DNA from 2 places in the Neisseria flavescens genome. Region 1 is predicted to be linked to the other one. Evidence: predicted binding sites of a transcription regulator. Region 1 holds the regulator's gene; the other holds the start of a gene.

Region 1 (4,335 bases):
TGAACTGCACCCCAAAAGTTGGACACCCCCCCCTCCAACTCACAAGGTGCAGTTTTTTTATGAGCAAATATACATTACACTTCAAATACCAAGCCGTACTCCACTACCTGCACATACGCAGTCAACAGCGTACCGCAGACCACTACGGCATTTCCCGAACCAACCTGCGACGATGGATACGCGCCTATCAAGAAGGCGGCATCGGCGCACTCGAACATCCCCAATCCAAAACCATGCCCCAACACCGCAAAAACCCCTTCATCGCCGACAAACCCGACCACGAAAAAACACAGGCAGAGCTTATCGAAGAGTTGTGCTATATGCGCGCAAAGGTTGCCTACCTAAAGGAGTTAAAAGCCCTCAGCAAAAAACAGACCGAAAAGGACAAAGCCAAACCGTCCAAACACTGAGGGCGCAACACCCGCTCAAATACCTGCTGCACATCGCAAACCTGCCCAAAAGCAGCTTTTACTACCATCATCAGGACCGACCCGACCCCAATGAAGCCGACAAAGCCCTTATCGCCGAAATCTACGAACGGCATAAAGGACGCTACGGGCAAAGGCGCATTGCAGCAGCATTAGGTTGGAACCGCAAAAAAGTGGCGCGGCTGATGAGGCAGCTAGGACTGAAAGCCCTCATACGGGCAAAAAAAGCCTACCGCCATCCCGCCATGGGCGAAATATCGGAACACCTCCTCAAACGCCGGTTCAAAGCCCGAAAGCCCAACGAAAAATGGCTGACCGACGTGACCGAACTCAAAGGAAAGGACGGCAAACTGTACCTCTCGCCGATCTTGGACCTGTTCAACCGCGAAATCATCGCCTACGCCATGAGCCGCAGAGCCGACAGTGAAATGGTGAAGGAAATGCTCGAAAAAGCGGCACCCCGGCTGACTGATAAAGGAACGATGCTTCATTCGGACCAAGGTGTGCTGTACCGTACGGCGGGGTATAGGGAATTGCTTGCGGAGTATTTCATGGTTCAAAGCATGTCGCGAAAGGCGAATTGTTGGGACAATGCACCGATGGAAAGCTTCTTTGCGGTGCTGAAGACGGAGTGTTTCTACCGTGCAGGGGAATTGACGGTGGATGAATTGATGAAACAGATAGATGACTATATGGATTACTACAACCGCGAGCGTTGCAGTTTGAAATTGAAAAAGCTGAGTCCTGTCGCATACAGAACCCGGCTTACACAGAGTGCCTGAATAGGCTTTTATGAGTGTCCAAGATTTGGGGGCCAGTTCAATATTTCAGACGGCCTAAGATTCAGATAGCATGCGAACAACCGGAAACCATTTTCTTCAAAGTTGTCGCATCTAAGATTTTGATGTGCTTGTGTTCAACCGAAATCAAGCCTTCATGATGGAATTTAGACAAGGTGCGGCTGACTGTTTCCAGCTTCAGCCCCAAATAGCTGCCGATTTCCTCACGCGACATCCGTAAGATAAAATCATTGGCGGCAAAACCTCGTGAATAGAGACGCTGAGACAGGTTAAGCAAGAATGCTGCCAATCGCTCTTCAGCACGCATATTGCCCAAAAGCAACATAACACCCTGATCTCGGACAATTTCACGGCTCATCAGGCGAAAAAAGTGAGAGCGGAGGCTGGGAATATCCTGACCGAGTTCTTCAATATGTGTAAACGGAAGCTCGCATACTTCGCTGTCTTCCAAAGCCACAGCATCACAGCTGTGAATATGGGAACAAATCCCATCCATACCGATCAGCTCGCCCGACATAAAAAAGCCGGTTACCTGATCTCGTCCATCTTGGCTGGCGACTGTTGTCTTAAAAAAACCCGCACGGATGGCAAACAAAGAGGTAAACGGCTCGCCGGCACGGAACAGGTATTCACCTTTTTTCAGACGGCGGCTTTGACGAATAACCGCGTCCAGTTGTGAAAATTCGTTAGGCATCAGTCCGACAGGCAAACACAGTTCACGTAAAGAACATGTGGAACACAAGGTTTTCATTTGATGTGTTGCATTGTGTGTAGCCATAACGCACCTTTAATTTGCTTAATTCTCTCAATCCCTGATTAAGCCGAATAACTATTGACCCATGTCAAAGTCGGCATATCATTATGAGGCATTCTACCAAACTATCGAAATTTTGACTAAAATTTTCCCTAATTTACCTACTTTATACTACAAGCCCCTACCATGAAAATCATCCCCATCTCAAATAACACCAACACAAACAATGAATTACCGGAATTTGACCGTGAATTGATTGCCAGTTTGCCATCAAGCGGTCCCCGTTATACATCCTATCCGACTGCCGACCGCTTCCATGAAGGCTTTAAAGAAGCCGAATATATCCAAGCTTTAAGCCTACGCAACATGGGTGCGCTCAATAAACCCCTTTCGCTCTACATTCACATTCCTTTCTGCAATACCATCTGCTACTACTGCGGCTGCAACAAAATCATTACCAAAGACAAAAGCCGTGCCGATGCCTATATCCAGTATCTGGAAAAAGAAATGGAATTGCTGGCGCCGCATTTGGGCGGAAGACACCAGCTTGCGCAGCTCCACTTCGGCGGCGGTACGCCCACATTCCTGAGCGACGACCAACTCGAACGCGTCTTCGACATGATTTGTAAATACTTCCAGCTGATTCCCAACGGCGAATACTCCATCGAAATCGACCCGCGCAAAGTCAGCCGCGAAACCGTCCTCAAACTGGGCAAACTCGGCTTCAACCGCATGAGTGTCGGTATTCAAGACTTTGACCCTAAAGTGCAGGAAGCCGTCAACCGCATTCAAAGTTACGAAGAAACCAAAGAAGTGATTGATGCCGCGCGTGAAGCCGGGTTTAAATCGGTTAGTGTCGATTTGATTTACGGCCTGCCACACCAAAACACCGAAAGCATCAAGACTACCATCGACACGGTCTTGTCCCTCAATCCCGACCGCCTCGCCCTTTACCACTACGCCCACCTGCCGCATATCTTCAAACCGCAACGCCGTATCGACACCAATGTCGTACCCGGCAGCGAAGAAAAACTCGATATGCTGCAATATTGCGTTCAAACCCTGACCGAGCGCGGCTATGTCTTCATCGGTATGGACCACTTTGCCAAACCTGACGACGAACTCTCCATCGCCCTCAAAGAAGGCTTCCTGCAACGCAATTTCCAAGGCTACTCAACCTATGCCGACTGCGATTTGGTGGCAATCGGCGTGTCCTCTATCGGCAAAATCGGCAGCACCTACTCTCAAAACGAGCGCGACATCGATGCCTATTACGCCGCTCTTGATGCCGGACATCTGCCGATTATGCGCGGCTACCAGCTTAACCAAGACGATATCCTGCGCCGCAACATCATTCAGGATTTGATGTGCCGCTTCTCGCTTGATTATCAAATTTACGAAAGCGTGTTCGGCATTCCGTTTAGCCGCTATTTTGCAGCCGAACTGGAAGATATGAAGCAACTGGAAACCCTCGGCCTGGTCCGTCTCAAACCGCACAGTCTGACCGTTACGCCGAAGGGCCGTTTCCTGATCCGCAATATCGCCATGGTGTTCGACTACCATTTGCGCCATAAAGAAACCAAAGCCAAATACTCGCAAACTGTGTAAACACTTAGGCCGTCTGAACATATATGCTATATTTCAGACGGCCTTTTTTCACATTAAAAGCAACACAAAATGGAACAACCCGATTTCTTCCCCATCCCCAGTCCCTGTATAGGTGTCTGTGAAGCTAATGCCAAAGGTTATTGCAAAGGCTGTCTGCGCAGTCGGGAAGAGCGCTTGTACTGGCTCCAGATGACCGACAGCCAAAAGCACCAAGTCATGCACCTTCTGTCCCTCAGGAAGGCCAAAATCCGCAACCGCAAACTGGAAAAAACTGAAACGGGCGAACATCCGGTTCAAAACCTGCTCGATTTCTAAATTGCCCTTGCCTACCGCACACCACAATAAGGAAAAATATGAAAAAACTGCTCGCCTGCCTGCTTGTGCCATTGACCGCCCTTGCTTTGGGTGCCTGCAAACCCGCCGCAACTTCACCCGAAAGTAAATCTGCCGAACTTAATTGGCAGCAGCCTAAACTGACCAGCAATGTTTGGAAAATCAGCAAAGAAGGCCAACCCGATTCCTACCTGCTCGGCACCATCCACATGGGACGAACCAATCAAACCTTGTCTTCCGATGCAGTCAAACTGTTGCAATCCACCGACCAATTGACGACAGAAGTTGACCCACTGCCGGACAGCAGTCCGGAAACGAAAAAAATGTATCAAAAATACTTCAAAGAAGTCATGAGTACCGAACCGCTCAGCCGCAAGCTCGGCAAAACAGATTTCCGTCTTTTACAAGAAAT
Region 2 (4,335 bases), 740 kb from region 1:
ACGCAGATAATGACGATAGGTCATGACCTGCTTCATCACGGTTGCCACATCCAATTCCTGCGCCTGCTCGGTATGAAGATCCCATGTGTCGCGATTATGGCAATACAGGCAGCGCATCAGGCAACCTTGCAAAAAAAGCACGTAGCGCAAACCCGGACCATCGACAGCACCGCAAGATTCAATCGAATGAATAATGCCTTTGCCGTTGTAGTGGCGGTGGCCAAGGTCTTTCAGTTCCGGCTCTGGGGTAATGGCAAAAGTCGTGGACATAGTGTTCGGCTCAAAAATGTTTTTGCTTATATGGATTGTACGATAATAAAGGCCGTCTGAACATTTCAGACGGCCTCGGAGCTTTGTTTCAAAACAAACCAAATGCAAATTTAGCTTCCGGTTTGTTTCTCCACCCGGATTACATGGTTTCTGTGAATGTACGGGTAATCACGTCAAGCTGTTGCTCGCGGGTCAGCGAGTTGAAGCGAACCGCATAACCGGACACACGAATGGTCAACTGCGGATATTTCTCCGGATTGTGCATTGCATCTTCCAAAGTCTCGCGATTCAATACGTTGACGTTCAAGTGTTGGCCGCCTTCCAAAATACCGTCTTCATGGTGGAAATAACCGTCCATCAAACCGGCAAGGTTGCGTTCGCGAGAATGCTCGTCTTTACCCAACGCGCCAGGAATAATGGAGAAGGTATAGGAAATACCGTCTTTGGCAAACTCAAATGGCAGTTTGGCTACGGAAGTCAATGAAGCGACTGCACCGTTGACGTCACGGCCGTGCATTGGGTTTGCCCCCGGACCAAACGGAGCGCCTGCACGGCGGCCGTCTGGAGTATTACCGGTTTTCTTACCGTAAACAACGTTGGAGGTAATGGTCAGTACGGACTGAGTCGGAGTGGCGTTGCGGTAAGTTTTGTGGGTTGCCACTTTTTTCATGAAGCGTTCAACCAAATCGCAGGCGATATCGTCAACGCGGTCGTCGTTGTTACCAAATTGTGGGTATTCGCCTTCGATTTCAAAGTCAACGGCAATGCCGTTTTCGTCACGAACCGGTTTTACTTTGGCGTATTTAATGGCAGACAGAGAGTCGGCAGCCACAGACAGACCGGCAATACCACACGCCATCGTACGAATCACATCACGGTCATGCAATGCCATCAATGCAGCTTCGTAGCTGTATTTGTCGTGCATGTAGTGAATGATGTTCAACGCGGTAACGTATTGGGTTGCCAACCAATCCATGAATTGGTCCATGCGTGTGAATACGGTATCGTAATCCAAAACTTCGTCCAAAATCGGTTCGGTTTTCGGGCCGACTTGGTCTTTAGATTTTTCGTCCACACCGCCGTTGATTGCGTACAGCAAGGTTTTTGCCAAATTCGCACGGGCGCCGAAGAACTGCATTTGTTTGCCGACAATCATCGGGCTGACGCAGCAGGCAATAGCGTAATCATCGCTATTGAAGTCAGGACGCATCAAGTCGTCGTTTTCGTATTGGATAGACGAAGTGTCGATGGATACTTTGGCGCAAAACTCTTTAAAGCCTTGCGGCAGTTGTTCAGACCACAACACGGTGATGTTTGGCTCAGGAGACGGGCCCATGTTGTACAAGGTGTGCAACACACGGAAGTTGGTGCGTGTTACCAAGGTACGGCCGTCCAAGCCCATACCGCCGATAGATTCGGTTGCCCAAATCGGGTCGCCGGAGAAGAGTTGATCGTATTCCGGAGTACGCAGGAAACGAACCATACGCAGTTTCATCACCAAGTGGTCAATGAATTCTTGCGCTTGGGTTTCGGTAATCACACCGTTTTTCAGGTCGCGTTCGATGTAGATGTCCAAGAATGAAGATACACGGCCGAAAGACATCGCTGCACCATTTTGAGATTTAACGGCAGCGAGGTAGGCAAAGTAAGTCCATTGGATGGCTTCTTGTGCATTTTTCGCAGGGCCGGAAATATCGTAGCCGTAAGAAGCCGCCATTTCTTTCATTTGGCTCAATGCTTTATATTGGTCATTGATTTCTTCGCGGCGGCGGATCACTTCTTCCAAGTCCACACCGTTTTCCAAATCGGCTTGCAGTGAGTTGAACTGGTTGAGTTTGTCTTTCATCAAGAAGTCGATACCGTACAATGCAACACGACGGTAGTCACCGATAATACGGCCACGGCCATAAGCATCCGGCAGACCGGTAATCACGCCTGATTTGCGGCAACGGCGGATGTCGGGAGTGTAAACGTCAAACACGCCTTGGTTATGGGTTTTACGGTATTTGGTGAAAATTTCGCTGACTTCAGGGTTCAGCTCAACGTTGTACACTTTACACGCGTCTTGCACCATTTTCAAACCGCCAAACGGCATGATGGAGCGTTTCAAAGGCTCGTCTGTTTGCAGGCCGACGATGGTTTCCAAATCTTTGTTGATGTAGCCTGGAGCGTGGCTGGTAATACCGGATATGATTTGCGCGTCGATTTTGTACGGCTCGTGCGTACGGTTTTCTACTTTAATGCCTTCCAATACGTCCGCCCACAGTTTGGTTGTGGCTTCGGTTGCAGGTGCCAAGAAAGAAGCATCGCCTTCATAAGGCGTGTAGTTTTTCTGAATAAAATCGCGAACATCTACGTTGGTTTCCCAGTTACCGCCAGTAAAACCTTCCCAAGCGGCTGGACGTTGCTGAACATCATTTGACATATCAAGCTCCTAATTTTATTGAAAATATAGACCGTAAATTTTCTGAAAGGATAGCACTAATACCCTTCCATTCACAGGGATTTTCTTGAAATAAAATTACAGACTAGCCTTTTCTTGACTTACATCAATGAGAATAATTGTTACTTGGCACTACATCTCGGTTTCCAAACATTCGCGTTTAAAAACGGCGTAGAATACAAAATTCAGCCCTGAAGACAGACATCCTTCAGGGCTGAATTTTTATTGCATTTCATATAAAAGGCCGTCTGAAACATTCAGACGGCCTTTTATTCACTTAATCATTAAGCAAACGGATGATGCAAAACGATGGTTTCCTCACGGTCAGGACCGGTTGAAACAATAGCCACAGGCGCACCGCACACTTCTTCAATACGTTTCAGATAAGCTTTAGCGTTTTCAGGCAGCTTGTCGTACTCTTTCACGCCGAAAGTCGACTCGCTCCAACCCGGTATGGTTTCGTAAATCGGTTTGCAGGTTTCTACCGCATCGGAGCCGCAAGGCAGAATGTCGGTTTTGCTGCCATCAGGCAATTCATAACCTACGCAAATATTGATGTTCTCAATACCGTCCATCACGTCCAGCTTGGTAATGCACATGCCGGAAATGCCGTTAACTTGAATAGAGCGTTTCAGAGCAGCCGCGTCAAACCAGCCACAACGACGCGCACGACCGGTTACGGAACCGAATTCATGACCGCGCTCAGCCAAGCCTGCGCCCACTTCGTCAAACAATTCAGTCGGGAATGGGCCGGAACCCACGCGGGTAGTATAGGCTTTAACAATACCCAAAACGTAATCCAGCATTTGCGGACCTACGCCTGCACCCGCAGAAGCGGCACCTGCCAAGCAGTTGGAGGAAGTTACAAACGGATAAGTACCGTAGTCGATATCCAACAACGTACCTTGCGCGCCTTCAAACAACAGGCTTTCGCCTTTGCGGTTTTTCTCGTTCAAAACACGGGAAACATCAGTAATCATCGGTGTAATGCGCGGTGCAACTTTTTCAATAACCGCCATCACATCTTCAATTTTGACCGGCTCGGCATTGTGCAGGTGTTGCAACTGAACATTGTAATAAACCAAAACGGCTTCCAGTTTTTCAACCAGTTTTTCAGGGTGCAACAAGTCCACCACGCGAATCGCGCGACGGGCAACTTTATCTTCATAGGCTGGGCCGATGCCGCGACCGGTTGTACCGATTTTGCTTTTACCGCGGGAAGCTTCGCGAGCTTGGTCAAGCGCAATGTGGTAAGGCAGAATCAATGGGCAGGTTGGCGCAATTTTCAGACGGCCTTCAACGTTTTTCACACCGGCAGCGTTCAATTCGTCGATTTCGCCCAACAATGCTTCAGGAGAAACGACAACACCTGAGCCGATGAAGCAGTCCAAAGTCTCATGCAAAATGCCGCTTGGAATCAGGCGCAAAATGGTTTTTTTGCCACCGACGACCAAAGTATGGCCGGCATTGTGGCCGCCTTGGAAACGTACTACACCGCTGGTTTCTTCCGCCAGCCAGTCAACAATCTTACCTTTGCCTTCATCACCCCATTGGGCACCGATTACGACAACATTTTTAGCCATAGCCATCTAACCTTATTTCAGATACAAAATTTCAAAATA

What was found. Region 1 encodes FNR, which switches genes on or off when oxygen is low (the NO sensors DNR and NnrR bind a similar motif). Its sites were predicted from a motif close to TTGATNNNNATCAA; they were not measured.
Region 2: a site for FNR is predicted at 2,810-2,823, ahead of pflB (formate C-acetyltransferase). Genes of this name have one in related genera too.

The regions. Positions count from the first base shown of each region.
Region 1 covers NZ_CP039886.1:1,376,371-1,380,705, forward strand. The annotation lists gene FAH67_RS07055 (helix-turn-helix domain-containing protein) at 60-410, shown strand; gene FAH67_RS07060 (IS3 family transposase) at 314-1,210, shown strand; gene fnr (fumarate/nitrate reduction transcriptional regulator Fnr) at 1,272-2,006, opposite strand; gene hemN (oxygen-independent coproporphyrinogen III oxidase) at 2,169-3,590, shown strand; gene FAH67_RS07075 (DUF1289 domain-containing protein) at 3,660-3,905, shown strand; gene FAH67_RS07080 (TraB/GumN family protein) at 3,944-4,335, shown strand, end outside.
Region 2 covers NZ_CP039886.1:633,339-637,673, reverse strand. The annotation lists gene pflA (pyruvate formate lyase 1-activating protein) at 1-270, opposite strand, end outside; gene pflB (formate C-acetyltransferase) at 410-2,695, opposite strand; gene FAH67_RS03315 (adenylosuccinate synthase) at 2,998-4,296, opposite strand.